2 regions of the Kitasatospora azatica KCTC 9699 genome follow, and region 2 is predicted to be linked to the other one. Evidence: predicted binding sites of a transcription regulator. Region 2 holds the regulator's gene; the other holds the start of a gene.
The links. Region 2 encodes HspR, which represses chaperone genes until heat shock. Its sites were predicted from a motif close to TTGAGNNNNNNNNNCTCAA; they were not measured.

Region 1 (15,236 bases), 1.5 Mb from region 2:
CATCTCCGGGGCCGGTGCGGCCGGCATCGCGATCGCCAAGATGCTGGTCGCGGCCGGCATCGGCGACGTGTCGGTCTGCGACCGGCGCGGCGTGGTCTACCAGGGCCGCGAGGACCTCACCGACGTCAAGGCCGAGATCGCCGCGCTGACCAACAAGGCCGGGCTCAAGGGCTCGCTGGCCGAGGCGCTGAACGGCGCGGACGTGTTCATCGGCGTCTCCGGCGGCACCGTGCCGGAGGAGGCGGTGGCGACCATGGCCGAGGGCTGCTTCATCTTCGCGATGGCCAACCCGAACCCGGAGATCCACCCCGAGGTCGCGCACAAGTACGCCTCCGTGGTGGCCACCGGCCGCTCCGACTTCCCGAACCAGATCAACAACGTGCTGGCCTTCCCCGGCATCTTCGCCGGCGCGCTGCAGGTGCGGGCCACCCGGATCACCGAGGGCATGAAGCTGGCCGCCGCCGAGGCGCTGGCCGCCGTGGTCGCGGACGAGCTGACGGCGCAGAAGGTGATCCCGTCGCCGTTCGACCCGCGGGTGGCCCCGGCGGTCACCAAGGCCGTCGCCGAGGCGGCCCGGCGCGAGGGCGTCGCACGGCGCTAGGGCCGGACAGGCCCTAGCCGTACCCACCGGCACCGGGCCCGGGACACGCGGTGGAGGTCACACTCGCGCGTGGTTCCGGGCCCCGGTCGTTGCGGGCTAGTGTCCGGTCCATGTTCGCCGCCTACGCCGCCCGTATCGATGCTGACGACCCGTTGGGTGCCCTGGAACTCGGGGAGCTGCCCGAGCCGCAGGCCCGGCCCGGCTGGAGCGTGGTGACCGTCAAGGCCGCCAGCCTCAACCACCACGACCTCTGGTCGCTGCGCGGGGTGGGCCTGCCCGCCGAGCGGCTGCCGATGATCCTCGGCTGCGACGCGGCCGGGGTGGACGAGCAGGGCCGCGAAGTGGTGATCCACTCGGTGATCGGGCAGAGCGGCCACGGGGTCGGACCCGATGAGCCGCGCTCCATCCTGACCGAGCGTTACCAGGGCAGCCTCGCGCAGAAGGTGGCCGTCCCCACCTGGAACCTGCTGCCCAAGCCCGCCGAGCTGTCCTTCGCCGAGGCCGCCTGCCTGCCGACGGCCTGGCTGACGGCCTATCGGATGCTGTTCACCAACGCGGGCGTCCGCCCGGGCGACACGGTGCTGATCCAGGGCGCGGGCGGCGGCGTGGCCACCGCACTGATCGTCCTCGGCAAGGCGGCCGGCCTGCGGGTCTGGGTCACCGGGCGGGACGAGGCCAAGCGGGCCCGGGCGGTCCAGCTGGGTGCGGACGCCGCCTTCGAGTCCGGCGCCCGGCTGCCGGAGCGGGTGGACGCGGTGATGGAGACGGTCGGAGCCGCCACCTGGTCGCACTCGGTGAAGGCGCTGCGGCCCGGCGGGACCATCGTGATCTCCGGCGCCACGTCCGGGCCCTCTCCCAAGTCGGCCGAGCTGAACCGGATCTTCTTCCTGGAGCTCAAGGTGGTCGGCTCCACCATGGGCACCAAGGAGGAGCTGGCCGGACTGCTCGCGCTGTGCGCCAACACCGGGGTGCGCCCGGTGATCGACTCGGTGCTCCCGCTGGCCGAGGCCCGCGAGGCCTTCGCCCGGCTGGCCAAGGGCGAGGTCTTCGGCAAGATCGTCCTGGAGCCGTAGCAGAGCGAGCGCGAGCCCGGGGGACCGGGCTCGCGCTCGCTGTTCATTTCGCTCTGCGGTCAGCCCAGCCGGCGGCGCAGCCGTTCGGCGGCCGAGGCGAGCACGGACTGGGCCTCGGCCAGCTGATCGGCCGTCAGCGGGCCGCCGTCCCGGGCCGCGTCGCGGATCTGGTCGCGGAAGCGGTCCAGCAGGCGGTCCAACTCGCGGCTCGGGTCGGCCGACGCGTCGGTGCGGGCCCAGTCGGGCAGGTCGGCCGGGGCGGTGTCCTTGTCGAGGTCGACCCGGCTGACGGTGATCTTCTCCTCGGACTTGGCCGAGGTGTCCCAGCGGGACGGATCGGCCAGGCCGGCCAGGCCCTTGGTCAGCTCGGAGAAGCCCTCGGCCAGTCCGGTCGGCCAGTCGCCCTTGCTGACGTGGTCGCGGACCTGCTGCTCGACCCGCCGCTTGATCCGCAGCGCCTCCTGCTGGGCGGCCTGTCGGACGGCCTGGGACTGCTCGCGCGCCTTGCGGGCCTCCTCCTTCGCCCGCCTGGCCTGCTCCTTGGCGGCCCGCTCCTGCTCCTTGGCCCGCTTCGCCTGGGCCTTGAACTCGGCGAACTCCTCCTTGGTGCGCTGCCAGGCCGGGTCGCCGGCCGGCTCCGCGGGCTCGGCCCGGCGGGCGGTGCGGGCGGCGGTGCGCAGCTCGTCGCGCAGGTCCTTGGCCAGGTCGCGGACGTCCTCGCGGATCGCGCCGGCCAGCTGGGCGACCGAGTCGCTGATCTCCACCTCCAGCTCCGCCAAGTCCTCCTGACGGGCGGTCAGCTCGGCCCGGCCCGCGTCGGTGATCCGGTAGACCTTGCGGCCGCCCTCGGTGGAGTGCTCCACCAGGCCCTCCTGCTCCAGCTTGGCCAGCCGGGGGTAGACCGTCCCGGCGGAGGGCGCGTACAGACCGTGGAAGCGCTCCTCCAACAGGCGGATCACCTCGTAGCCGTGGCGCGGCGACTCCTCCAGCAGCTTCAGCAGGTAGAGCCGCAACCGCCCGTGTGCGAACACGCTACTCATGCGCCCGCCTCGCTTCGCTCGGCGGCCGCTTCGCAGCACGCGCCGCCCATCATGATTCGCTCGCTTCGCTCGCTCATGCCTCCGCGCCCTTCTCCAGTTCCTTGACCAGGCTGGGGCCCTCGTCCTCCGGCTCCGGGCGGCGCAGCACCGAGATGGCGCCGGAGACGGTGGCGACCTGCAGCTTGCCGGTGCCCGCGCCGAGCGTGCCGGTGAGCCGCTTGGCACCCCAGGTGCCGCCCACGGTCAGCTCCTCGAAGGCGGTGGAGAACTCGCCGCTGGTGCTGCCGGCCTCGACCTTGGTGTCGGCGGGCTGGGGGAGTCGGACCGCGACGTCCCCGGTGACGGTGTTGATCTTGATGTCGGCCGGCGAGCCGCCCGCCAGGTCCAGGGTGACCGCGCCGCCGACCGTGTTGGCGCGCAGCTTGGCGGCGGTGCCGGAGACCACGGTCAGGTCGCCGGAGACGGTCTTGACCCGCAGCTCGCCGGAGACCGACTGGGCGTCCACGTCACCGGAGACCGAGCTGGCCTCGACGGTGCCGTCCAGCCCGACCAGCGTGGTGCCGCCGGCCACGCCGTAGACCGTGGTGCTGCCGCGGACGCCGGAGACGGTGGCCTCGGCGTTGACGGTGCCGAGCCGGACCGGGGTCTCGGCCGGGACGGTGAGCGAGACCACTGCGACGGCCTGGCGCTTGCGCCGCCAGGAACCGAAGAGGCTCTTGGCCGCGTCGACCGACTTGAGGCCCTCGCTGAAGTCGCCCCAGGAGAGGTTGGGGTACGTCACCGTCAGCACGCCGTCGACCAGCGTGACCTGGAGCGGCTCGCCCTCCAGCTCGGTCACCTCCAGGCGGGCGGGGCCCTCGGCGGCGACCACGTTGACCGCGCCGCCGATGATCCGCACCTGCAGGGCGCTGACCGGCTCCTCGATGGTGATCTTGTCAGGCTCGCTGACCGTCCACTGGCTCATTGCTTCTTCCTCCCGTTGCGCGGCCGCCGTCGTACCCTGGAGGGGCGACGATCCGGCGATCGCGATGTATCGCGTCTTCCGAGAAACACGATATATCGCGTGGCGCAGAAGTCAAGGAGTTCTGCGCGCCGAGAACGTTGAAGGGCCCAGGAGGCGGTTGCCTCCCGGGCCCTTCAACGTGGTGCTCCTGCTACTCGTCGTCCTCTACTCGTCGTCCTCGTCGTCGAGCCGGGCCAGCCAGGTGGCCAGCCGCTCGACGGGGATCTCGAAGTCGGGGTTGAGGTCCACGAACTCGCGCAGACGGTCGGCCAGCCACTCGAAGGTGACCTCCTCCTCGCCACGCCGGTCCGCCAGCTCCTCGATGCCGCGGTCGGTGAAGTACACGGTGTGCTCCGGTTCGGGATGGGTGCTACCGGGTCAGGATAGTCGGGGATCGTCAGCCGTCATTGCGGTAGTAGCTGAGCGAGCAGGTGGTGGCGCCGTTGGTGTCGGCCGGCTTGACCACCCGCAGCACCACGACGGCGCCCGAGGCGCGAGAGCGCAGGCAGAAGAAGCGGTTGGCCGGCAGGGCGCTGGCGGCGAGCTCGCCGGTGGGCTCGCGGTCGATGCCGGCCGAGCACTGCTCGGCGGTCAGCGCGCTGCCGTCCTTGGCGATGTAGGCGTCGGTGCCGTCGCTCATCTGGTAGTACGGGCCGTACGTGCTCAGGTGCCAGTCGGCCGCGCCGCCCGGCTCGACCTTGCCGTTCTTCAGGTCGAACTGGTAGTCCGCGTCCGTGCCGATCGACAGCACCCGGTCCTTGTAGACCGCGGTGTACTTGGGCGGCCGGGCGGTCGGCGACGCGTTGCCGCTCGCCGACGGGCCGCCGCTCGGCGAGCCACTGGCCGCCGGGGAGCCGGTGCGCGCGGCGTCGGTGGTCGGCGTCAGCGTCGGCGTCGGCGGCGCCGAGGTCGGGTTGGCCGGCTGCGCCGTGCTCACGTGGTCGGCGCTGCGGCCGCCGCCACCGTGGTCGTCGCGGGTCAGCGCCACGCCCGCCGCCGCGCCGCCCAGGGCCGTCGCCACGGCCACCGCCAGTACGGTCTTGCGGGAGGCGCCCTTGGGCCGCTGCGGCTTCGTCGGCAGGGTCTCGGTCGCCGGTGCCACCGGGTGCACCGACGGTGCGGCCGCCCGGAGCACCATGGTCTGCCGCGCCGGCGACAGCGGGCCGGCGAGGACCTCGCCGGGCGGCGCGACGGTGGTGGCGGGAGCGCTGGGCAGCTCCGAGCGCCGGGTGATCTCGCTGTCCACCGTCGCCGGCAGCCAACCGTCCGTGAACCGCAGCTGCCCGCCGACCTCCGGGTGGCTGCGGGCCGACTCGATGATCTCGGCGGGCGCCGGCCGCTCCTCGGGCGACTTGGCCAGGCAGCGCAGCAGCAGCCCGCGCAGGTCGGCCGGCACCGCGGCCATCTCGGGCTCCTCGTACACCACCCGGAAGAGCACCGCGGTCTCCGAGCCCTCGCCGAACGGCGGGACACCGCCGGCCACGTAGGCGGCGAGCGCGCCGAGTGCGAAGACGTCGGCGGCCGGGGTGATCTCCCTGCCCTGGGCCTGCTCGGGAGCCATGAAGGAGGGCGAGCCGACCCGCAGGCCGGTGCTGGTCAGCGAGGTCGCGTCGGCGGCCCGGGCGATGCCGAAGTCGATCACCCGCGGACCGTCGGCGGCCATCAGCACATTGGCCGGCTTGAGGTCGCGGTGCACCACCCCGACGCTGTGGATCGCCTGCAGCGCCTCGGCGATGCCGCCCATCAGCAGCAGCACCGTGCGCACCGGCAGCGGACCGTGCTCGCGGATCACCTGCTGCAGCGAGGGACCGGGCACGTACGCGGTGACCAGCCAGGGCACCTCGGCGGTGGTGCCGGAGTCGATCAGCTGGGCGGTGTAGAGGCCATGGATCCGCTGGGCGCTCGCCACCTCCTGGGCGAACCGGCGGCGGAACTCGGGGTCCTCGGCGAGCTCCGGTCGGACCACCTTGATCGCCACCGGGCGCCCGCCGGGGGTGTACGAGAGGTAGACCCGTCCCATCCCGCCGGAGCCGAGCCGCGCGTACAGCCGGTACCCGGCGACCTCCGCCGGGTCGTCCGAGAGCAGCGGCTGGAAGATCGGAAACGGAGACATGGCTGGTCGCGAGTGCTCGGCAGGCATGGCGCAGAGACTAGCGAAGGGCCCGGTCTCAGGATGAGACCGGGCCCCACAACATCATTGACGCGATGTCAGGCGTGCTGTCAGAGGCTGAAGACCTCTTCGACCAGCGCCTGCTGCTCGGCGGCGTGCCGCTTGGCCGAGCCGACGGCCGGAGCCGAGGCGGCCGCACGGGCCACCCGGCGCAGCCGGCCACCGCTGGCCTTGCGACCGATCACCACGTCCAGGTGGTCGACCAGGTTCATCGCGATGAACGGCCAGGCACCCTGGTTGGCCGGCTCCTCCTGGGCCCAGATGAACTGGACGTCCTCGCCGTAGCGGGCCAGCTCCTCCTGGAGCTCCGCGACCGGCAGCGGGTAGAGCCGCTCGATCCGGACCAGGGCGGTGTCGGTGACGCCGCGCTCGGCGCGGGCCGCCTCCAGGTCGTAGTAGAACTTGCCCGCGGTGATGACCACCTTGCGCACGTTCTTCGGGTCGACCGTGGAGTCGCCGATCACCGGACGGAACGAACCGGAGGTGAACTCCTCCGCCGCACTCGCCGCCGCCTTCAGACGCAGCATCGACTTCGGCGTGAAGACGATCAGCGGCTTGTGGTGCGGGTTGTGCACCTGCCAGCGCAGCAGGTGGAAGTAGTTCGACGGCAGCGTCGGCATGGCGACCGTCATGTTGTTCTCGGCGCACAGCTGCAGGAAGCGCTCCGGGCGGGCCGACGAGTGGTCCGGTCCCTGGCCCTCGTAGCCGTGCGGCAGCAGCAGGGTGACGCCGGAGTGCTGGCCCCACTTCTGCTCGGCCGAGGAGATGTACTCGTCCACCACCGACTGCGCGCCGTTGACGAAGTCGCCGAACTGCGCCTCCCACATGACCAGCGAGTTCGGGCGGGTCAGCGAGTAGCCGTACTCGAAGCCCATCGCCGCGTACTCCGACAGCAGGCTGTCGTAGACGGTGTAGCGGGCCTGGTCCTCGGTCAGGTACAGCAGCGGGGTGTAGTCCTCGCCGGTGACCCGGTCGATCAGCACCGCGTGGCGCTGGCCGAAGGTGCCGCGGCGGCTGTCCTGGCCGGCGAGCCGGACCGGGTGACCCTCCATCAGCAGCGAGCCGATGGCGAGGGTCTCGCCGGTGGCCCAGTCGATGGTGCCGTCCTCGATCGAGGCGGCGCGGCGCTGCAGCTGCGGCAGCAGACGCGGGTGCACGGTCAGCCAGTCGGGCAGGTTGACCTGCGAGGCGGCGATCCGCTTGACCATCTCCTGGGAGATGCCGGTCTGGATGTTGACCGGGAAGTCGGCGACCGGGCGGCCGTTGGCGGCCGCGGTCTGCGCCGAGGCCGCGTCGCGGACCTCCGCGAAGACCTTCTCCAGCTGGCCCTGGAAGTCCTGGAGCGCCTGCTCCGCCTCTTCCATGGTGATGTCGCCGCGACCGATCAGACCCTCGGTGTAGAGCTTGCGCACCGAGCGCTTCTTGTCGATCAGGTCGTACATCAGCGGCTGGGTGAACGACGGGTTGTCGGCCTCGTTGTGACCGCGGCGGCGGTAGCAGATGAGGTCGATCACGACGTCCTTGTGGAAGGCCTGACGGAACTCGAAGGCGAGCCGCGCGATGCGGACCACGGCCTCCGGGTCGTCGCCGTTCACGTGGAAGATCGGGGCCTCGATCATCCGGGCCACGTCGGTGCAGTACATCGAGGAGCGGGACGAGGCCGGGGCGGCGGTGAAGCCGACCTGGTTGTTCACCACGATGTGCACGGTGCCGCCGGTGCGGTAGCCGCGCAGCTGCGACATGTTCAGGGTCTCCGCGACCACGCCCTGGCCGGCGAAGGCCGCGTCGCCGTGGATCTGGATCGGCAGCACCGGGAAGGTGGTGCCGCCCTGGTCCAGGATGTCCTGCTTGGCCCGGGCGATGCCCTCGACCACCGGGTCGACCGTCTCCAGGTGGGACGGGTTGGCGGCCAGCGAGACCTTGATGGTCTCGCCGTCCAGGCCGGTGAAGGTGCCCTCGGAGCCGAGGTGGTACTTCACGTCGCCGGAGCCGTGCATCGACTTCGGGTCCAGGTTGCCCTCGAACTCGCCGAAGATCTTGCCGTACGGCTTGCCGACGATGTTGGCCAGCACGTTGAGCCGGCCGCGGTGGGCCATGCCGATGACGGCCTCGTCCAGGCGGTGCTCGGCCGCCGAGTCGATGGTCGCGTCCAGCAGCGGGATCAGCGACTCGCCGCCCTCCAGCGAGAAGCGCTTCTGGCCGACGTACTTGGTCTGCAGGAAGGTCTCGAAGGCCTCCGCCGAGTTCAGCCGGCGCAGGATCCGCAGCTGCTCCTCGCGCTCCGGCTTCGTGTACGGCTTCTCCAGGCGTTCCTGCAGCCACTTGCGCTGCTTGGGGTCCTGGATGTGCATGTACTCGATGCCGACGGTGCGGCAATAGGTGTTGCGCAGCAGTCCGAGGACGTCGCGCAGCTTCATCATCTTCTGGCCGCCGAAGCCGCCGACCGCGAACTCGCGCTCCAGGTCCCACAGGGTGAGGCCGTGCTGGACCACGTCCAGGTCGGGGTGCTTGCGCTGCTTGTACTCCAGCGGGTCGGTGTCGGCCATCAGGTGGCCGCGGACCCGGTAGGAGTGGATGAGCTCCATGACGCGGGCGGTCTTGTTGACGTCGTCCTCGTGCGTGGTGGCGACGTCGGTGGCCCAGCGGACCGGCTCGTACGGGATCCGCAGCGACTCGAAGACCTCGTCGTAGAAGCCGTGCTCGCCCAGCAGGAGCTGGTGGATCGCGCGCAGGAACTCGCCGGAGGCGGCGCCCTGGATGACCCGGTGGTCGTACGTCGAGGTCAGCGTCATGATCTTGGAGACGCCGAGCCGGGCCAGGGTCTCCGGGTTGGAGCCCTGGAACTCGGCCGGGTACTCCATCGCGCCGACACCGAGGATGGTGCCCTGACCCTGCATCAGGCGCGGCACCGAGTGCACGGTGCCGATGCCGCCCGGGTTGGTCAGCGAGACGGTGACGCCGGTGAAGTCGTCCATCGTCAGCTTGTTGGCGCGGGCCCGGCGGACGATGTCCTCGTAGGCCTGCCAGAAGCCGAAGAAGTCCAGCGTCTCGGCCTTCTTGATGGCCGCGACCACCAGCTGGCGGTCACCGTTGGGCTTCACCAGGTCGATCGCCAGGCCCAGGTTCACATGGTCCGGCTTCACCAGGAAGGACTTGCCGTCCTTGACCTGGTAGCTGTGGTTCATGCCCGGGGTCGCCTTCAGCGCCTGCACCATGGCGTAGCCGATCAGGTGCGTGAAGGAGACCTTGCCGCCACGGGCGCGCTGCAGGTGGTTGTTGATGACGATGCGGTTGTCGATCAACAGCTTGGCCGGGACGGCGCGCACGCTGGTGGCCGTCGGGACCTCGAGCGAGGCGTCCATGTTGGTCGCCACCGCCTTGGCCGGGCCGCGCAGCGGGACGAGCTCGGGCCCTGCGCTCTCCACCACCGGAGCGGCCTGCGCGGCGGCCTTGGGGGCCGGGGGCGCGGCCGGAGCGGCTGCCAGCGGCGCGGCGGCGACAGGCGCGGGCGCGGCCACGGGGCGGCGGGCGCGGCTGCCGGAGCGGCGGCGGGGGCAGGCGCCACGGGGGCGGCAGCTGGGGCAGGGGCAGCAACGGTGGTCGGCGTGGGGCCGACCTGGGTCGCGGCCTGGGTCACTGGGGTCACCTCGGTACCGGGCTTGTAGTCGGCGAAAAAGTCCCACCAGGCTCGGTCGACCGAGTTCGGATCCTGGAGGTACTGCTGGTAGATCTCGTCGACGAGCCACTCATTGGGGCCGAAGCCAGTGGAGCTTGCCGAGCTGTTGGGGGTTTCAGGGGACTGTGGCGACACGGCGGCAACCGCCCTCTTCCGCTTCCTTTTGGGATGTTTGGACAGCGGGGATTAAGGCTACGCCCCTGATCAGTGATCGCGCAGTCCCCGGGGGGTAGGCGTCGCCCAGATCACAGTGTCCTCAGCCACATTGGCCGGAAAGATGCGTTAGAAACGCGCCTGGGCGGGGAAGCGATCGCGGCTGAGCAGCGGATAAAACAGCCCCAAAGCGGACAAAGAGCCGGGAGATTGGCCGGTTGTGACCGTTTCGGGGCTGTCGATCACCGAGTTGTCCCAATTCGGTGACAAAGCTGGCCGCGGTGGACAGTACGGGAGGTCGGCGCTGGTCAGCGGCCACCTCCGGGCTTCACGGCGAGCTTCACAGCGGGCTGCGCGGTGGGCTTCACAGCCGAGGCCGTGGCACCGCCGGCAGCTCGCCCGGCAGCGCCACCTGGATCAGGCAGCCGCCGGAGCCGTCCGCCACCTCGATCCGACCGCCGTGCAGGTCCACCGCCCAGCGGGCGATGGCCAGGCCGAGACCGGTGCCGCCGTCGCTGCCCGGACCGTGCGCGGTCGCGGTGCCGGTCCGGCTGAACCGGTCGAAGACCCGGGTGCGGTCCTGGGCCGGGATCCCCGGGCCCTGGTCCTCCACCTCGAGCAGCAGGGCCTGCGGCGACTCGCCGGCCCGGGCCCGGACCGTCACCAGTCCGCCGGCCGGGGAGTGCTTGCAGGCGTTGTCCACCAGATTGGCCACCACCTGGTGCAGCCGCTCCGGATCGGCCACGCCGGTCAGGCCCTCCGGGTGCACGTCGAGGCGCAGCCGGACGTCGTCGCGCCGGCTCCACGCGCCGCCGGCGGTCGCGCCGTCCACCGTGAGCCCGCGCAGCACGCCGGTGAGGAAAGGGCCGACCTCGAACTCGCGGGCGTCCAGTGGCACCACGCCGCCGTCCAGCTTGGACAGGTCCAGCAGGTGGGTGACCAGTCGACCGAGCCGCTCGGTCTGCTCCAGGGCTGCGCCGAGGGTCCCCGCATCGGGGGGGACCACGCCGTCCACCATGTTCTCCAGCACCGCCTGCAGTGCCGCGATCGGTGTCCGCAGCTCGTGCGAGACGTTGGCCACCAGCTCCCGGCGGTGCCGGTCGGCGGCCTCCAGATCGGCGGCCATGGTGTTGAAGGTGGCCGCCAGCTCGCCGATCTCGTCGCGTGAGCCGGCCTTGACCCGGCGGCTGTAGTCGCCGCCGGCCATCGCCCGGGCCGCCACCGTCATCTCGCGCAGCGGCGCGGTGAGGGTGTGGGCCAGCAGTTGCATGAAGAGCAGCGAGGCGATCATCGAGAAGACCATGATCACCCGCACCTGGGTGCCGGACCGGATCGCGATCACCACCAGGCCGGTGGCGATGACCACCGCGATGATCACCAGCAGGCCCAGCCTGCCCTTGATCGAACGCACCGGATCGAGCGGCCGGATGGCCTGCCAGATCCGCGCTGCCAATCGACCCAGCGGCCGCCGGCGCGGCTTCGGGTCGGACTCGGTATCGGTTGTCATCGGTGCTCGGTCCCCGTGCTCCTGTGCCCCCGTGGCCCCCCGCAGGTACCCATTCACATCACTGGTCGACCCACCTCGGTGGTCGACCGGGCCGGTCATCCGACCGGTGCCTCCAGTGCGTAGCCCACGCCGTGCACGGTACGGATCCAGGTCGCACCGATCTTCCGGCGCAGCGCCTTGACGTGGCTGTCCACGGTGCGGGTGCCGGAGGCGTCGGTCCAGTCCCAGACCTCGGCCAGCAGCTGCTCGCGGGTGAGCACCGCGCGCGGCTGGGCGGCCAGGCAGGCCAGCAGGTCGAACTCGGTCGGCGTCAGGTGGACGTCGCCCGAGGCGAGCCGGACCCGGCGCTGGACATGGTCGATCTCCAGTTCGCCGAAGCGCAGCGATCCGAGGGCCGGGGTTCTGGCCGCCTGCTGGGCCCGTTCGACCCGGCGGAGCAGCACGTTGACCCGGGCCGCCAGCTCGCGCATCGAGAACGGCTTGGTCATGTAGTCGTCGGCGCCCACACCGAGGCCGACCAGCAGGTCGGTCTCGTCGTCGCGGGCGGTCAGCATCAGCACCGGGACCGGGCGCTGGGCCTGGATCCGGCGGCAGACCTCGAGGCCGTCGAAGCCGGGGAGCATGATGTCGAGCACCACGAGATCCGGCTGCCAGGTGTGGAAGCCGTCCACCGCGCCGGGACCGTCGTGCGCCACGGCGACCTTGAAGCCCTCCGCGCCCAGTCGGGCCGCGATGGACTCGGCGATGGTGGGTTCGTCCTCCACCACCAGAACACGTCGTTGGGCAATCACACCGCTCGCGCTGGTGTCCTGCTGAATTTCTGTCACGGTCACGCCACCGCCCCCAGGGCCTGCGGGCCGTCACCTGTGGGAGTGCGGCACCGCTCGTAGTCTTGTTCCGTCGTTGTTTGCCGTGCCGGTACGTGGTCCCGGGCTGCACACCTCGCAGCGTACGGACAGCGGGCAGGCCCCGGCAGGCGGACCGCAGATTTCCGGACCACCGGCCGTAGCGCGCGCCCCGGGGACCGGCACGGGCCGCTACCTTACCCGTCCATGTCGCCTCACCGTAACGGTGTGTATGCACGAACCCGTCACCGCCCCGGCGGCTGTGCTTTCCCGCATGAAGGTCTATACCAAGTCCTGAACTGCCGTAACGAGCACCACAGAAGCTTCCTCAGCTGACTCTCAGGCTGAACCCGTACCGTGGACGAAACCGGCCCCTGATGGCACGGTGTGCACGCGGAGCGAGCGTGTCATGCTCACCTGGCCCCGACTGGCCCGGTGGACCGGCGACGGACGGAGGCGCAATGGCGGACGCATCTCGGGGCGGCGCGCGATGCGCCCCAGTGGCGCCCTACGCGGGCCTGCGCCTGGGCCTGCGGACCGGCCCGCTGCAGTGGGTGCTGGATCGTGCGCCGACGCCCCGGCGCAACCCCTTCGCGCTGCTCTACCTGCTGGTGCTGGCCGGCACCACGGTCTTCGCCCGGCTCGCCGACCCGCGGCTGGTGCACCAGCTGCAGACCATGTCCAGCACCGACGGCCACCACCTGCTCAGCACCCCCGTGCGCTCGCTGCTGATGAGCGGGCTCTGGGTGGCCGGGCCGGTCTGGATGCCCTACCTGTGGGCCTTCGCCTTCACCGTGGCGCCGCTGGAGCGCCGGGTCGGCCCGCTGCGCGCGGCCGGGGTCTTCGCGGCCGGCCATGTCGCCGGGACGCTGCTCTCCCAGCTGGTGGTGGGGGTCGCGGTGGCGCTCGGCAAGATCGGTCCGGGCATCCTGGACGAGCTGGACATCGGCGTCAGCTACGGCGTGCTGGCCAGCCTGGGGGCGCTCAGCGGCCTGCTCACGCCGCGCGGGCGGCTGCTCGGTCTGACCGGGGCGGTGCTGTTGATCGTCCACCAGATCACCTCGGACCAGGACCTGGTCACGGCGGTCGGGCACCCGACCGCCCTGCTCGCCGGAGTGGCGCTCTGGCCGGTGCTGCGGCGGCCGCGCCGCGGTCCGCGCGGGCCGCTCCGGCCGGTGCGGCAGCGCAGTCGGCTCGATGCCAACTTGACGCAGCCGGCGCTCGACCGGGCGTAGTCCGAACCTTCCCTCCCTGATCGCTCAGAGCGAACAAAGCCCGGGGAACATCCGGCCCTGACCAAGCCTTAGTCATGTCGACTCAAGTTCACTGACTGGGGAGAGATCATGGCATCGACGTCCGCTTCGCTCACTCTGCCCGTGCTGCCCCTCGACGACGAGGTGGTGCTCCCGGGCATGGTGGTGCCGCTGGACCTCAAGGACACCGAGGTGCGGGCCGCCGTGGAGGCGGCCCGGGCCGCCGCCCGGTCGTCGGTGGACGGCGGCAAGCCGCAGGTGCTGCTGGTGCCCCGGCTGGACGGCTCCTACGCGGCGGTCGGCACCCTGGCCACCGTCGAGCAGGTCGGCCGGCTGGCCGACGGCGAGCCGGCCGCACTGGTCCGCGCGGTCCGCCGGGTGCGGATCGGCGTCGGCACCACCGGCCCCGGCGCCGCGCTCTGGGTGGAGACCAGCCCGTTCCGCGAGTCCTCGGTGGGCACGCCGGTGGCCGGCCGGGCCGCCGAGCTGGTCAAGGAGTACAAGGCGGTCTCCACCGAGTGGCTGCGCAAGCGCGGCGCCTGGCAGATCGTCGACCGGGTCGCGCAGATCGAGGGCGTCGGCGAGCTGGCCGACAACGTCGGCTACGCCCCCTTCGCCACCGCCGAGCAGAAGCTCAAGGTGCTGCTGGAGGCCGACCAGGTGGCCCGGCTGGAGTACGCCCTGCAGCTGCTGCGCGACCACCTCGCCGAGGAGGAGGTCAACGACACCATCCGCAAGGACGTCGAGGAGGGCGTGGCCAAGCAGCAGAAGGAGTTCCTGCTCCGCCGCCAGCTGGAGGCGGTGCGCAAGGAGCTGGCCGAGCTGAACGGCGAGGCGGTGGACGAGGAGGGCGACTACCGCGCCCGGGTCGAGGCCGCCGACCTGCCGGAGAAGGTCCGCGAGGCCGCCCTCAAGGAGGTCGACAAGCTGGAGCGCTCCAGCGACCAGTCGCCCGAGGGCAGTTGGATCCGCACCTGGCTGGACACCGTGCTCGAGCTGCCGTGGAACAACCGCAGCGAGGACACCTACGACATCGCCGGCGCCCGCGCGGTGCTGGACGCCGACCACGCCGGCCTGGCCGATGTGAAGGACCGGATCGTCGAGTACCTGGCGGTGCGCAAGCGCCGGTCCGACCAGGGGCTGACCCTGGTCGGCGGCCGTCGCGGCGGAGCGGTGCTGGCCCTGGTCGGCCCGCCCGGCGTCGGCAAGACCTCGCTGGGCGAGTCGGTGGCCCGGGCGATGGGCCGCGACTTCGTCCGGGTGGCCCTCGGCGGGGTGCGCGACGAGGCCGAGATCCGCGGCCACCGGCGCACCTACGTCGGCGCGCTGCCCGGCCGGATCGTGCGGGCCATCAAGGAGGCCGGCTCGATGAACCCGGTGGTGCTGCTGGACGAGATCGACAAGGTCGGCTCGGACTACCGGGGCGACCCGGCCGCCGCCCTGCTCGAGGTGCTGGACCCGGCGCAGAACCACACCTTCCGGGACCACTACCTGGAGGTCGAGCTCGACCTGTCCGACGTGGTCTTCCTGGCCACCGCCAACGTGCTGGAGGCCATCCCCGAGCCGCTGCTCGACCGGATGGAACTGGTCCGACTGGACGGCTACACCGAGGACGAGAAGGTCGTCATCGCGCGCGACCACCTGCTGCCCCGGCAACTGGAGCGGACCGGCCTGTCCGGCGACACCGTGACGGTCTCCGAGGAGGCGCTGCGCAAGCTGGCCGGCGAGTACACCCGCGAGGCCGGCGTGCGGAACCTGGAGCGGGCGGTGGCCCGGATCCTGCGCAAGGTCGCCGCGCAGAGCGAGCTGGGCGAGCGTGAGCTGCCCACCGCGATCGGCGCCGAGGACCTGCGCGGCCTGATCGGCCGGCCGCACCACACCCCGGAGTCGGCCCAGGAGCCCGCGGAGCGGCGTA
Region 2 (15,236 bases):
GAGGTGTTCCTTGGCGACACCCTCGTTCTTCTTTCCGTTCACCGAGTCGGAGAGCATCACCAGGCAGAACGGGCAGGCGGTGGAGACGATGTCGGGGTTGAGCGACAGCGCCTCGTCCACCCGCTCGGTGTTGATCCGCTTGCCGATCCGCTCCTCCATCCACATCCGCGCGCCACCGGCGCCGCAGCAGAAACCGCGCTCCTTGTGACGGTGCATCTCCTGCTGGCGCAGGCCCGGGACCTTGTCCATGATCTCGCGCGGCGGGCTGTAGACCTTGTTGTGGCGGCCCAGGTAGCACGGGTCGTGATAGGTGATCAGACCCTCGACCGGGTTGACCGGGACCAACTTGCCCTCGTCGATCAGGTGCTGCAGCAGCTGGGTGTGGTGGATGACCTCGAAGTGCCCGCCGAGCTGCGGGTACTCGTTGGCGATGGTGTTGAAGCAGTGCGGGCAGGTGGCGACGATCCGCTTCTTCGGAGCGTCCTCCAGCGCCGCGTTCAGCGTCTCGACGTTCTGCGCGCCGAGCATCTGGAAGAGGAACTCGTTGCCCAGGCGGCGGGCGGAGTCACCGGTGCAGGACTCCTCCTTGCCGAGGATGGCGAACTGGACGCCGGCGGTGTGCAGCAGCTCCGCGAAGGCCTTGGTGGTCTTCTTCGCGCGGTCCTCGAGCGCACCGGCGCAACCGACCCAGTAGAGGTACTCGACCTCGGCGGGGTCGATGTCCTCGCCGATCACCGGCACCTCGATGCCGGTCTCCTTCTTCAGCTCCTTCACCCAGTCCAGGCGGGCCTTGGTGGCCATGCCCCACGGGTTGCCCTTGTTCTCCAGGTTCTTGAGCATCGTCCCGGCCTCGGTCGGGAAGGAGCTCTCGATCATCACCTGGTAGCGGCGCATGTCGACGATGTGGTCGATGTGCTCGATGTCGACGGGGCACTGCTCGACGCAGGCACCGCAGGTGGTGCAGGACCACAGCACGTCGGGGTCGATGACGCCGTTCTCCTCGGCGGTGCCGATCAGCGGACGCTCGGCCTCGGCCAGGGCCGAAGCCGGCACACCCGCGAGCTGCTCGGCGGTCGCCTTCTCGTTGCCCTCCATGTCCTTGCCGCCACCGGCCAGCAGGTACGGCGCCTTGGCGAAGGCGTGCTCGCGCAGGCCCATGATCAGCAGCTTCGGCGAGAGCGGCTTGCCGGTGTTCCAGGCGGGGCACTGCGACTGGCAACGGCCGCACTCGGTGCAGGTGGAGAAGTCGAGAATGCCCTTCCAGGCGAAGTGCTCGACCTGGGAGACGCCGAAGACGGCGTCGTCGGCCGGGTCCTCGAAGTCGATCGGGGCGCCGCCACTGGTCATCGGGCGCAGCGCGCCGAGGGCGACGCCGCCGTCCTCCTCGCGCTTGAAGAAGATGTTGAAGAACGCCAGGAAGCGGTGCCAGGCCACACCCATCGAGGGGTTGAGGCCGATGGTGGTCGCCCAGGCGAAGGAGACGCTGATCTTCACCATCGCGACGATGTAGATCAGGTTGACCACGGTGGCGTGCGAGAGGCTGCCGAAGGCGGCCACCAGCGGGTACGAGACCAGGTACTTCGCCTCGTAGGAGGTGACGCCGGTCAGCGCCCCCTCCAGGCCGCGCAGCAGCATGATGCAGATGCCGATGCCGAGGATCGTGTACTCGACGTAGAAGGCCTGCCAGGCGATCGAGCCGGCGAACCGGGACTTGCGGCCGGCCCGGGAGGGCAGGCTGAGCAGCCGGATCACCATCAGGGTCGCGATGCCGAGGACGGTGAAGGTGCCGACGAACTCGACGAACAGCTCGTACGGCAGCCAGTCGCCGAGCACCGGCAGCACGAAGTTGACGTCGAAGAGCTGGCCGAAGGCGTTGACGATGGTGAGGAAGAGGCTGAAGAAGCCGACCGCGACGAACCAGTGCGCGACGCCGACGATCCCCCAGCGGTTCATCCGGGTGTGGCCGAGGAACTCGACGCCCACCGTCTTGGCGCGCTGGACCGGCCGGCCGGTCCGGGTGGCGTCCGGCTGCCCGGTCGTGACGACCTTGTAGATGTACATGCCCGCGCGAGTGGCGAGCGCGATGCCGATCACGGTAATGATCAGCGAGATGACGATCGCTGCTAGCTGCATCGGCTCTCCGTCTCCTGTGCGTGCCGACCCCTGCAGTTGGAGGGGCCCCTCCCGGCAGTGTACTCACCGGTAACTTAATCCAGGGATCGGGGCGGACATTACCGCGCGTTAACGTCCACTCAGAAGATGCGCAGGCTATGGCGGCAGTCACTCCAGGATCCCTCACCCGGAAGGCGCACCGGAACCCTTGCAGATAAGCGCGCAATAAAGTTGAGCGACATCCACTCAGCCCTGTTGACGACCCTCCGTCGCTCAGGCATGCTTGAGCGCGTAAAGCTCAACTTCTCCATGGAGGTATCCACGATGGCACGCGCGGTCGGTATCGACCTCGGCACGACCAACTCGGTGGTCAGTGTTCTCGAAGGCGGTGAGCCCACCGTCATCACCAACGCCGAGGGCGCCCGGACCACGCCGTCCGTCGTCGCCTTCGCCAAGAACGGCGAGGTGCTGGTCGGCGAGGTCGCCAAGCGCCAGGCGGTGACCAACGTCGACCGCACCATCCGCTCGGTCAAGCGCCACATGGGCACCGGGTGGAAGATCAACCTGGACGGCAAGGACTTCAACCCCCAGCAGATCAGCGCCTTCATCCTGCAGAAGCTGAAGCGCGACGCCGAGGCCTACCTGGGCGAGACGGTCACCGACGCGGTGATCACCGTCCCGGCGTACTTCAACGACTCCGAGCGCCAGGCCACCAAGGAGGCCGGCGAGATCGCGGGCCTGAACGTCCTGCGCATCGTCAACGAGCCGACCGCCGCAGCCCTGGCCTACGGCCTGGACAAGGACGACCAGACCATCCTGGTCTTCGACCTCGGTGGCGGCACCTTCGACGTCTCGCTGCTCGAGATCGGCGACGGCGTGGTCGAGGTCAAGGCCACCAACGGTGACAACCACCTCGGTGGTGACGACTGGGACCAGCGGGTCGTCGACCACCTGGTGAAGGTCTTCCAGGCCGGCCACGGGGTCGACCTGTCCAAGGACAAGATGGCGCTGCAGCGTCTGCGCGAGGCGGCCGAGAAGGCCAAGATCGAGCTCTCCTCCTCCTCCGAGACCTCGATCAACCTGCCCTACATCACGGCCTCCGCCGAGGGCCCGCTGCACCTGGACGAGAAGCTCACCCGGGCCCAGTTCCAGCAGCTGACCGCGGACCTGCTGGACCGCTGCAAGCACCCGTTCCACAACGTGATCAAGGACGCCGGCATCTCGCTCTCCGAGATCGACCACGTCGTCCTGGTCGGTGGCTCGACCCGCATGCCGGCCGTCGCCGAGCTCGTCAAGGAGCTGACCGGCGGCAAGGACGCCAACAAGGGCGTCAACCCGGACGAGGTCGTCGCGATCGGCGCCGCGCTGCAGGCCGGTGTGCTGAAGGGCGAGGTCAAGGACGTCCTGCTGCTCGACGTCACCCCGCTGTCCCTGGGCATCGAGACCAAGGGCGGCATCATGACCAAGCTGATCGAGCGCAACACCACGATCCCGACCAAGCGTTCGGAGATCTTCACCACCGCCGAGGACAACCAGCCCTCCGTGCAGATCCAGGTCTACCAGGGCGAGCGCGAGATCGCGGCGTACAACAAGAAGCTCGGCATGTTCGAGCTGACCGGCCTGCCGCCGGCCCCGCGCGGCCTGCCGCAGATCGAGGTCACCTTCGACATCGACGCCAACGGCATCATGCACGTCGGCGCCAAGGACCTCGGCACCGGCAAGGAGCAGCGGATGACCGTCACCGGCGGCTCCTCGCTGCCGAAGGACGACATCGAGCGGATGACCCGCGAGGCCGAGCAGTACGCGGAGGAGGACCACAAGCGCCGCGAGGCCGTGGAGACCCGCAACCAGGCCGAGCAGCTCGTCTACTCGACCGAGAAGTTCATCGCGGACAACACCGACAAGCTCCCGGCCGACGTCAAGACCGAGGTCGAGGCCTCGATCGGCGAGCTCAAGGAGGCCCTGAAGGGCGAGGACATCGCGGCCATCCGCGAGGCCTCGGAGAAGGTCTCCACCACCGCCCAGAAGCTGGGTCAGGCGCTCTACGCCGACGCCCAGGCCTCGGGTGCCGCCGCCGGTGCCGCCGGTGCCCAGGACGGCAAGGGGGCCGCTGACGAGGACGTCGTCGACGCCGAGATCATCGACGACGAGAAGCCCAAGGGTGGTGCCGCATGACGGAGAAGCCGCAGGGCGTGGAGCCCAGCGACGACTCCAACGCCGACGAGGCGGTCCTGAAGGCCGCCGAGGAAGCCCTCAAGGGCGCCTCGGCGGAGGGGACCGACGACCTGGCCGCCGCCAAGCGCGAGCTGGCCGAGCGCACCGCCGACCTGCAGCGCCTGCAGGCCGAGTACCAGAACTACCGCAAGCGGGTCGAGCGCGACCGGCTGACGGTCCGCGAGATCGCGGTCTCCAACATCCTGGAGTCCCTGATCCCGGTGCTGGACGACATCGGCCGGGCCCGTGAGCACGGCGAGGTGACCGGCGGGTTCAAGTCCGTCTCCGACAACCTGGAGACGGTGGTCGCCAAGCTGGGCCTGCAGCAGTTCGGCAAGGAGGGCGAGCCCTTCGACCCGAACCTGCACGAGGCACTGATGCACAGCTACTCCTCGGAGGTCACCGAGGACACCTGTGTGCAGGTGCTGCAGCCCGGTTACCGGATCGGCGAGCGGATCATCCGCCCGGCGATGGTGGCGGTCGCGGAACCTCAGCCGGGCACCCAGTCCACCGGCGGCCCGGATTCGGAGGCCCCCGAGGCTGACGGTGCGTCCGAGAACTGACACGCTGTGCGCTGCGGGGTCGCGCGTCGCCTCTGGTGACGTGCGGCTCCGCAGTGCCGTATCAGTGATTACGAATGGGAGGTGGCGGCAGCCATGAGCACGAAGGACTACGTGGAGAAGGACTACTACAAGGTCCTCGGCGTGCCCAAGGACGCCACCACCGCCGAGATCAAGAAGACCTACCGCAAGCTCGCCCGGGAGTTCCACCCGGACGCCAACAAGGGCGACGTCAAGGCGGAGGACCGCTTCAAGGACATCTCCGAGGCCTACGACGTCCTCTCCGACGAGAAGCGCCGCAAGGAGTACGACGAGGCCCGCAGCCTCTTCGGCCCCGGCGGCATGCGCACCCCGGGCGCCGGCGGCAACGGCTACAGCTTCGACTTCGGTGACCTGTTCAGCGGCTCCCAGACCAGCAGCGGCGGCGGCATCGGCGATGTCTTCGGCGGGCTGTTCAACCGCGGCGGCCGGCAGGCCCAGCCCCGCCGCGGCGCGGACGTCGAGACCGAGGTGACGCTCAGCTTCGAGGAGGCGGTGGACGGCGCCACCGTCCCGCTGCGGATGACCAGCCAGGCCGCCTGCCGGACCTGCGCCGGCACCGGTGCCAAGGCCGGCACCACCCCCCGGGTCTGCCCGACCTGCGTCGGCGCCGGCACGGTGAGCCGGGGCCAGGGCGCCTTCGCGCTCTCCGAGCCCTGCCGGGACTGCAAGGGCCGCGGCATGATCGTCGACGACCCCTGCCCCGACTGCCACGGCAGCGGCCGGGCCAGCTCGGCCCGCACCATGCAGGTCCGGATCCCGGCCGGGGTCCAGGACGCCCAGCGGATCCGGCTCAAGGGCAAGGGCGCCCAGGGCGAGCGCGGCGGCCAGCCCGGCGACCTCTACGTCACCGTGCACGTCTCCAGCCACCCGGTCTTCGGCCGCAAGGGCGACAACCTCACCGTGACCGTGCCGGTCTCCTTCCCCGAGGCCGCACTCGGTGGCACCATCGACGTCCCCACCCTGAACGGCCCGGCCGTGAAGCTGCGGCTGCCGGCCGGGAGCGCCAACGGCCTGACCCTGCGGGCCCGCGGCAAGGGCGCCACCCGCAAGGACGGCACCCGGGGCGACCTGCTGGTCACCGTCGAGGTGACGGTGCCCCAGCAGACCACCGGGGATGCCCTGAACGCTCTGGAGCAGTACCGCGACGCCACCGCATCCGAGGACCCGCGAGCCGCCCTCTTCAAGGCGGCGGAGGGAGCGTGACCTGACATGACCCCCGCTGAATCCGGCACGGGACCCGGCATCGGCGCAGGCCTCGGCGAGGGCCTGCCCGGCGGCCCCTCGCCCCGCCCCCGCCGCACGGCCGCCTCGGCCGGGCCGAGCTACGTGCTCACCGAGGAGACCCCGGTCTACGTGATCTCGGTGGCCGCCGAGCTCTCCGGCCTGCACCCGCAGACCCTGCGCCAGTACGACCGCCTCGGCCTGGTCTGCCCCGACCGCACCGGCGGCGGCGGCCGGCGCTACTCGGCCCGCGACATCCAGCAGCTGCGCGAGGTCCAGCGCCTCTCCCAGGACGAGGGCATCAACCTGGCCGGGATCAAGCGCATCATCGAACTCGAGAACCAGGTCGCCGCCCTGCAGTCCCGGGTCGCCGAACTCGCCGCCGCGGTGGAGGGCGCCGGCGCCGCCCTGCAGGCCCGCGAGGCCGCGGTGCACGCCTCGTACCGGCGGGATCTGGTGCCGTACCAGCCGGCGACCCAGTCGAGCGCGCTGGTGGTGTGGCGGCCTCGGCGGTAGCGAAGGCAAGCCTGACAGGAGCGCTTGGCACCCCATCGGTTGGTGGGGTGCCAAGCGCTCCCGCACTTGCGTAGAGTGCTGCCAACTGCAGCAGTAACGACTTTTCCCGGGAGGGGGAGCCAAGGGATGAGTTCGACAGGCGGGGCCGAGGTGGAGAAGGAGCACGTCGACTTCGTGTCAGCGGAGGCGAAGTCCCTGTATCTCCGGGTCATCGCCGCGGGTGGAAGTATCGAGGTCGACGAGACGCAACTCGGTGGCCCGTACACGGAACTCGCCGAACTCGGTCTATTGGTTCTGGGCCAAGGAAAAACCTCGGTGGTGACCGCCACTGATCCGAATCGGTTGGCCAACCGCCTCAGTTCTGCCTGGCAGAAGCAGGCTCTTTCTCTGCTCTCTCAGGCGGTATCCATACCAGCTGCCATGCAGGACTTGAGTCACGCTTATCAGTCCCTGGATCAGCAATTCCATCCGGGTGGTCCGGTGGAGCACATCCACGGACTGGTTGAGATCAACCAGCGGGTGAGCACTCTGGTCGACGGCGCCGAGCGGGAGGTCCTGACCGCCCAACCGGGCGGGAGCCGGCGCCAGTCCCTGGTGCAGGAGGTGATGGAGGGCGACCTGTCGCTGATCCGCCGGGGCGTCGCGCGGCGGATCGTCTACCACCCCAGTGCCCGCTACTCGGCCCCGACCAGGCAGTACGTCGAGCGCATGACGGAAGAGGGCGCCGAGGTCAGGACCTTGGAGGAGCCGTTCACCCGACTCATCATCATCGATCGCCGGGTCGCCGTGATACCCGTTCAGGGCGACACCGAGAAGGCCGCCTTCGTCAGTGACCCGGGTGTCGTCGCCTACATGCTGGACTCGTTCGAGCGCCTGTGGGAGCGGTCCAGCCCGTTTCTGGGGGCAGCCGAGGTCCCGCCCGAGGTCATATCCCGGCTGCGCACCAATATCCTGCGCATGATGATCCAAGGGGTCGGCCACCGGGTCATCGCCCGGAACCTGGGCATCAGTGAGCGGACCCTTGCCCGGCACATCGCCGAGTTCCGCGAGGAGTACGGGTCGGAGACACTCTTCCAGCTCGGCTGGCGGATGGCGCTCAGTGCCCCGGGAAGCCTCTACCGGGACGACGAGGGCGAGGTTCTCGTGAACGAGGAAACCAAGAAGGACTAGCGGCACTCCACTCGGCGGCCCAGCGCGTCGTCGTCGAGCGACAACAGCGCCGGGCCACTCCCACGGAGGCGGGCTGTCCTAGACGCCCCAGGCGTAGTCGGACGGCGATGCCACCGCTGCGGCGTCAGCCGTGCCGCCGGCCAAAGCGTGAGTGGGTCCCCAGCCGTAGTCGGCAGGTGCCGCAAGAGTGCCCCACTTCCAATCGTTCGGCTGGGCAGCGCTGACGCCAATGGCTCCAGACACCAGCAGAACTGCGCCGACAGCAGCAGCCGTCACCACCGCGCGAATCCCGGATCGAGGTGCACGACGCATGCGGTGCCTCCTTGTCATGAACCTGATATAACGAACATTGTCAGCGCCCCGCCATACCCTTGGTGGGTAGACGCGAACAATCGTTTATCAAAGCCATACTCCGGCCTAGAGGCAAGCTCAGGCGTCCAGCAGCCCATGTCATCGTGCTGCCAGGCATAAATATGACACCTGTTTGTCGGAGCGCCGCCAGACATCACCCCCGACTCCGGTGTCATCCAAATGCCAGTCAGGGAGATGACACACCGGTTCTGTGGACGGCATGTGCCACCAGCAGTGACGATCAATTGGCGGAACGGGTTCCGAGCACCCTCCGGCTCGTAGCGGTTCAGCGACCGCCCCACCCGCCCCCTGCACTGCTTCACCTGCTCTGACACCACACTCAGCAGGACCGTCCACTTCCCCGGAGCCATCGCCATGAGTGAGCCCTACATGCGCCAGCACGCAGCCCAGGCCCCCGAAGGCCGCCGGGCTCGCGTCTTCCTCGCCGCGCCGCTGATGCGGCTGACCGGGCCGGCCGACAGCGTGGTGACGCTGGCCAGCCGCACCCGGCTGACCGCGCTGCGCAGTTCGCTGCTGCGCAGCGGCGCCGCCGTCTTCAGCGCGCACCACAGCGACGCGTGGACGGTGGAGGGGCGTGCACCCGAACCCCGTGTCCCGTCGGACTTCCGTGCCATGCAGACCGCCGACCTGGTCTTCGCCTACGTCGGTTCGCCGCTGTCGGCCGGGGTCTCGCTGGAACTCGGCTGGGGCTCCGCGCTGCGCAAGCCGATCGTGCTGCTGGTGGACGAGGCGATCACGCACAACCCGCTGATCGCCACCATCGAGCAGGTCGCCCCGGTGCTGCCGCTGGTCTTCGACGACACCTGGTCGCAGGAGAGCCTGCGTCACATCGTGGAGACCGCCCTGGACTGGGCCGGCATGGCGCTCTCGCTGCGCGAGGGCTTCTGGACCGCCCCCGGCGAGCACTTCAGCCCGGTCACCGCCCAGGCGCAGCACGACCCGTACCGCAGCTGGCCGAGCACGGGCGCGGCGACCGGCTGACCGGCTGACCGGCTGACCGTCGGCTGACGGAACGTCGGCTGTCGGAACGTCGGCTGTCAGTCCTCGTCGAGGATCCGGACCCTGGCACCCAGAGCAGTCGCGTACGCCGCGTACTCTGCGGTGCCCGGGTCCGTACGGGCCCTGGGCTGGTCGACGGTGCGTCGCACGATGCCGCGCGCAGTTCGGCACCGAGCCCGGCTGCCGCCCCTACCGCCCCTACCGCCGCTCCCCCGCTGCGGCGCGCATCAGCCAGCCGAGTTGGAACAGGGTGGCGGCGTCGTACAGCTCGCGCAGGCGGGAGATGTGGCCGGCTACGGTGCGTTCGCTCAGGCCCAGGCGGGTGGCGACGGTGCGTTGGGTGAGGCCCTGGGAGAGCATGCGGCCGACCTGGACGTGGACCGGGAGGGCGGCGGGGTCGGGGGTGGTGGTGCTCCAGGGGACGGGCTCGGCGCGGGACCAGTCGCGTTCGAACATGCCCACCAGGAACGACACCACAGCCGGGTCCTCGACGATGGCGGTGCTGGTGTACTGCGCCGTGGCGGGTATCAGGGCGGTGCGGCGGTCGAAGATGGTCATCCGCTTGAAGGACTCGCCGAGCACCCGGAACCTGGCGCCCAGTTCGGTGGATTCCAGGACGTAGGCGGCGGTGGGGCCGTCGGACCGGGCGGCGGGCTCGAAGAGGCAACGGCCGGCGCCGCCGCGTTCCAGGAAGGGGCGGGTGCGGCGGGCGGAGTCGGCCAGGATGTAGGTGGGCAGGGCGTTGCCGGGTTGGGCGGAGAGGATCTCCTCCTCCGCGTCGTCGAACCTCTGGTCGAGCCAGCGGCGGATCTCCGCCTGGTCGTGCAGGTGGCGCACCTCGCCGGAGCGGTCGACCTTGCGGGGGGTCAGGTCGTAGGCGCGGCTGAGGTCCTCCAGCAGCGCGGGCATCTCCTGGGCCTGGACCAGCAGCCTGGTGCCGGCCGAGCGCAGCTCCTCGCTGAGCCGGCCGCCGACGGCGCGCGGGTTGACGGCGGTGTAGGCGCCGTCGGCGGGTTCGGCGGCCAGCAGGCCGAGTTCGAGCAGTTCGGCGACCAGGGGCTGCTCGGATTCGCCGACCTCCGCCATCCGGAGTCGGCCGCCCTCGCCGAGGACCGCCAGGTAGAACGCCCGGGCGGCCTCGCCGGGCAGTGGCAGGGGGCTCGTCTCCGGGCCGATCCCGGTGCCGCTGCCGCTCTGGCCGCTACCGCTCTGGCCGTTGCTCTCAGGCCCGCTGCTCCCGGTCCCGCTCGTCTCGGTCATCGCGTGCTCTCCCCCGACTCCTCGTCCAACGGTTCCTCGTCCAGCGCGGGCGGCGGTTCATCGCTCGACCCGCGCATCAGCCAGCCCAGCTGAAAGAGCGTCCGGGCCCCGTACCGGTTCCGCAGCCGGGCGATGTGGCCGGCCACGGTGCGCTCGCTGATGCCCAGCCGGCGGGCCACGCCCTGCTGGGTCAGGCCCTGGGCGAGCAGCGCGCCGACCCGTCCGGCCACCGGGGCGGAGCGTTCGGCGATCCGGATCTGGGCCCAGCGAACGCTCTCGGCCCGCTCCCAGTCCCGTTCGAAGACGCGCAGCAGGTGGGCGACGACGGCCGGGTCCTCCACGAAGACGGCGGTGCTGGAGTCCTCGACGGCGGGGATCACGGCGATGCTGCGGTCCAGGATGAAGGTGCGCTGGAACGGCTCGTCCAGGATCCGCACGCAGCCGCCGTGTTTGGTCACCTCGGCGGCGTAGCAGACGGTGGCGGGCGCGGACAGCGCGCACGGCTGGTAGATGGTGCGCAGGGTGCCGCCGCGGCGCAGGAACGGCAGGTCCTGCGCGAGCGCGCTCTCCAGCAGTTCGGGCGGGCGGTGTCCCGGCTGGACGGTGATCAGTTCGTTGCGCAGTTCGGAGACCAGCTGGGAGATTCGCTTCTGGATGTTCTCCAGGCCGTGCACCCAGTCGGCGACCGGTCGGCCGGCGGGCGGGGCGGCGACCCGGTCGTAGGCCCGGATCAGGTCGCCGTAGCGGTCGTTGACGCTCTCCGACTCGACCAGCAGCCGGACTGCCTGGGCGCGCATCTCGGCGCCGAGCCGGACGGTCAGGGCGCGCGGGCTGACGGCGACGTAGGCGGCGGCGTGCGCCTGTGGGATCAGCAGGCCGGCCTCGACCAGGTGGTGCAGGGCGGGGCGTTCGGCCTCGGGGATCTCGTGGTCCGCCAGTCGGCCACCGCCGCGCAGCACGGCCAGGTAGAGGGCGCGGGCGGCGGGATCGAGCTCCGGGGCGCCGGCGGGCGCGAGCAGATCATCAGCGGGCACGGGCGGATCCGCGGTGGCGTCGGACACCCCGTCCCCCCTGTGCGCTGGACCGGAAGCGGTCGAACGACCGCCTGGGCGGCATCATCTCATCAGGAGTGCAGGTCCGGACCACGGGGCCCAAGCCGCCCGCCCCCCGAGCGGGCCACCCGGGCACCGTGGGCGGATCCGGCCCGGAGCCAGGGACGCGAAGTCTCCTGTGCTCCGGGCGGATCCACTTCACTACGCCAAATCCGAGGTGCTTCCAGCGAGGCGGAGCAGCAACGCCTCGCTGGTACCGGGAGCGGCCGCCATCACCACATATGGCAGACCGCCCGGCGTTCCCCCGACCACCCCACAGATACTTCTGCCCCTGTGCGACGAGGGAGAACGAGTCACCACCGACGGGCTGCGGTTGCCCGGGCGGCTTGGCGTGTCCCCAGCCTCACAGGGGCCGGACCACGGGACAAGGGCCGTCCTCCTTCAAGTTCCCGCAACTGCACGAACGTGCAGAATGCCGCTGCGAAGGTCCGTCCACACACGGCTGAGCTGCGGCTATGGCAGAACGTTCGGTCTCGGTCGGCAGCGGGCCCGCGGCGCGGCCGCGACCGGCTGGGGACGGGGGACTCAGTGCATCGCGACCCGCCCGTCGGCGCCGCGCACCGCGCCGTCCAGCGCCTCGGCGCCCTTGACCCGCACGTACGGCAAGAGCCGGGTGGCCGCCAGCGCGGGGTGGGTGAGCGAGTAGTCGTCGGCCCAGACCTCGGAACCCAGCTCGACCAGCCTGGCCAGCTCCGGGATGCCGTCCGAGACGGCGGCGAAGACGCCGTCCTCGACCAGGTAGAGGATCACCCGGTCGCCGGCCTCGGCCAGCGAGACCGCCTCCTTCAGGAAACGGTCCGCCTCGGGTTTGCCCCAGACCGCCTGGCTCTCCACCAGGACGTGCGAGCGTCCGGCCATCACGTGCTCCTCCCCGTCGTCACGCATCCCCCAGCAGAGAGGCTCGCGCAAGGGGGCGGGCACGACAAGGCAGCGGGCAGTGCACGTTCCCGCAGCTGCGTGAACGTGCAGGGACTTGGCGACTTCGGGGCTTGCGGACTTGATGACTCTGCGTCAGTTCCCTTCGCCGCGCCCGCGCATCAGCCAGCCCAGCTGGAACAGGGTCTCGGCCTCGTACTCCTGGCGCAGCCGGGCGATGTGCGCGGCCACGGTGCGCTCGCTCAGGCCGAGCCGGTTGGCGATGCCGCGCCGGCTGAGCCCGCCGGCCAGCAGCCGGGCGATCCGGTCGGCCACCGCGCCCGCGTCCGGGGCGGCGTGCGCCGAGCCCCAGGCGACGCGTTCGGCGCGCTGCCAGTCCCGTTCGAAGAGCTCGACCATCAGCTCCACGGCGGTCGGGTCGGAGACGAAGGCGGCGCTGCCCATGTCGGCGGAGGCGGGGATCACCGCGACCGCCCGGTCGAAGATCAGCATCCGCTGGAAGTCCTCGTCCAGCACCCGGATCCGGGCCCCGTACGGGGTGACGGCGGCGGCATAGGCGCTGGTCGCCGGGTCGGTGCGGGCCACCGGCTGGTAGAGCGTGCGCATCGCGCCGCCGCCGCGCAGGAACGGGATGTCCTGGGCCATCGCCCAGGCCAGGTGGTCGGCCGGGCGGTCGCCGCCGGGCTGGGCGGTGAGCATCTCGGTCTCGGTGTCGGCGACCAGCTGGGCGATCCGGTGCCGGATGCTGTCCCGGTCCTGCACCGTCTCCACGGTGCCGGTCCGCTCGATCCGGCGCGGCGACGCGTCGTAGGCGTGGGCCAGCTCGTCCAGCAGTGCGGGCAGCTCGTCCGCCTGCCGCAACAGGCCGACCGCCCTGGTGCGCAGCATGCCGGCGGCCCGCTGCAGGAAGGCGCGGGGGCTGACGGCGGAGTAGAAGGCGCCGCCGGGCAGGCCGCGGAGCAGGCCGAGGGTGAGCAGGCGGTCCAGTGCGGCGGCGTCGGAGGGCGGGACCTCGGCGGACTTCACCCAGCCGCCCTTGGCCACCACGGCGAGGTAGAGCTCACGGGCGGCGGGGTCGAGGGCGAGCTCCACCGCCGGTCGGCCCGGCTCCGCCTGCCCCATCTGCCCCCCATGCTCTGACGGGCCGTCACGGCGGCCGCGCTTGACTGTCCGCGGCCATCCTGCCAGTCGGTCCCGGCGGGCGCGAGGGTGGGTGAACACTCCTCGCGCCCACCGGGACCGGCTCGGCTCGCGCCGCGACCCGCTCAGCGTACGGCGGCGCGCAGCAGCCGGCCGTCCACCAGTGCGCTCACGGTCCGGGCCGCGGCCACCGCCCAGGCCGTCAGCAGCAGCCCGAACAGCGCCACCGCCAGCCAGCCGAAGCCCGCGAAGCCGGTGTGCCTGGCCAGTCCGGCCGCGCCGGTCACGCAGGTCCCGACCGGGAAGGTGAAGGCCCACCAGGTCAGGCCGAACGGCATCCGGTGGTGCACCAGCGCCCGGACGTTGGCGGCCAGCGCGATCAGCAGCCAGAGCACCGCGAAGCCGATCGCCGACACCCCGTAGAGCACCGCGAAGCCGAGGGCCGGGCCGGCCAGCTGCGGGGCCACCGGGTGGGCGGCGTCGGCGAGCTGGTTGACGGCGGTGGCGGACTGGCCGAGCGGGCCGAGCACCAGGAAGAGCGAGGGGGTGAGCAGCACGGTGGGCAGCTTGCTGTGCACCAGCCCGGCGAAGACCACCGGCAGCACCACCAGGACGGCCAGCAGGCTGGCGCCGAAGAGCGTGCAGCAGCCGTAGAAGAGGGCGGGGCGCAGCGGTTCGGCCAGGTGCGGCAGCAGCGCGGGGCCGAGCGCCGCCGCGACCATCGGCGCCACCACGGGCAGCAGCCAGGTCGGGTTGGCCTTGAGCGCCGACAGCTGGTGCCGGGTGATCATCAGATACGGGATCCCGGCGGCGACCAGCAGCGCGTAGGCGGTGCCGACGGTCCACAGCACGGCGTCCAGCACCACCGCGGGGCCGGTGCCGATCAGCCGGGCGCCGACCGCCAGCGTCCCGTAGCCGACCGCCAGCAGCGCCATCGGCGGGCAGCCGTAGAAGACGGCGGTGGCCGGGTTCGCCAGCAGCTGCTCGCGGGCGGCCGCCCGGTGCCGGGTCAGGTGCACCAGTCGGGCGCCGACCAGCAGCGTCAGCAGGGCCGCCGCGAGCGCCCAGACCAGTTCGGCGAAGCCCAGCTGCCCGGGCACCCGGTAGGGCAGGGCGGCAGCGCCGTTGGCCACGATCGCGGTGCCCATCACGGCGGCGTACCAGTTGGGGCCGAGCCCGCTCAGGTCGAAGGCGGGGCGGGTCGAGGAGCGGGGGCTCGCGGGGCGGGTGAGGACGAGGCTGGTCATGCCCCCACCCTGCGCCGGGGCTTCGCGCGCCGGTAGCCGTCCGTTCGCTATCAGGGCATAACCTGGCCCTATGGCTCTCTCTCCCCAGGTGCCCGAGCTCAGCGCCCTGGAACTGCTGCTCGCGGTGGCCCGGCACGGCAGCGTGGGCCGGGCCGCGGCCGAACTGGGCATCAGCCAGCCGGCCGCCAGCGGCCGGATCAAGGGCATGGAGCGCCAGCTCGGGGTGGCCCTGCTGGTCCGCTCCCCGCGCGGCTCGCGGCCCACCCCGCAGGGGCTGCTGGTGATCGAGTGGGCCCGCCCGGTGCTGGAGGCCGCGCAGGCGCTGGACGCCGGGATCGCCGCGCTGCGCGGGTCGCGGGACGCCCGGCTGCGGGTGGTGGCCAGTCTGACGGTGG

Region 1: a site for HspR is predicted at 13,371-13,389, ahead of lon (endopeptidase La). Genes of this name have one in related genera too.

The regions. Positions count from the first base shown of each region.
Region 1 covers NZ_JQMO01000003.1:1,348,024-1,363,259, forward strand. Annotated here, with positions in the region: gene BR98_RS17080 (NAD(P)-dependent malic enzyme) at 1-601, shown strand, start outside; gene BR98_RS17085 (zinc-binding dehydrogenase) at 712-1,674, shown strand; gene BR98_RS17090 (PadR family transcriptional regulator) at 1,734-2,714, opposite strand; gene BR98_RS17095 (DUF4097 family beta strand repeat-containing protein) at 2,788-3,678, opposite strand; gene BR98_RS17100 (DUF6104 family protein) at 3,883-4,062, opposite strand; gene BR98_RS36405 (serine/threonine-protein kinase) at 4,115-5,830, opposite strand; partial or broken gene BR98_RS17110 (multifunctional oxoglutarate decarboxylase/oxoglutarate dehydrogenase thiamine pyrophosphate-binding subunit/dihydrolipoyllysine-residue succinyltransferase subunit) at 5,938-9,698, opposite strand; gene BR98_RS17115 (sensor histidine kinase) at 10,081-11,223, opposite strand; gene BR98_RS17120 (response regulator transcription factor) at 11,319-12,050, opposite strand; gene BR98_RS17125 (rhomboid-like protein) at 12,530-13,303, shown strand; gene lon (endopeptidase La) at 13,412-15,236, shown strand, end outside.
Region 2 covers NZ_JQMO01000003.1:2,866,425-2,881,660, reverse strand. Annotated here, with positions in the region: gene BR98_RS23495 ((Fe-S)-binding protein) at 1-2,133, opposite strand, end outside; gene dnaK (molecular chaperone DnaK) at 2,437-4,287, shown strand; gene grpE (nucleotide exchange factor GrpE) at 4,284-4,889, shown strand; gene dnaJ (molecular chaperone DnaJ) at 4,983-6,131, shown strand; gene BR98_RS23475 (heat shock protein transcriptional repressor HspR) at 6,138-6,665, shown strand; gene BR98_RS23470 (helix-turn-helix domain-containing protein) at 6,792-7,835, shown strand; gene BR98_RS36610 (TIR domain-containing protein) at 8,562-9,188, shown strand; gene BR98_RS23460 (helix-turn-helix domain-containing protein) at 9,405-10,466, opposite strand; gene BR98_RS23455 (LuxR C-terminal-related transcriptional regulator) at 10,463-11,500, opposite strand; gene BR98_RS23450 (hypothetical protein) at 12,104-12,436, opposite strand; gene BR98_RS36605 (LuxR C-terminal-related transcriptional regulator) at 12,590-13,576, opposite strand; gene BR98_RS23440 (SLAC1 family transporter) at 13,720-14,841, opposite strand; gene BR98_RS23435 (LysR substrate-binding domain-containing protein) at 14,912-15,236, shown strand, end outside.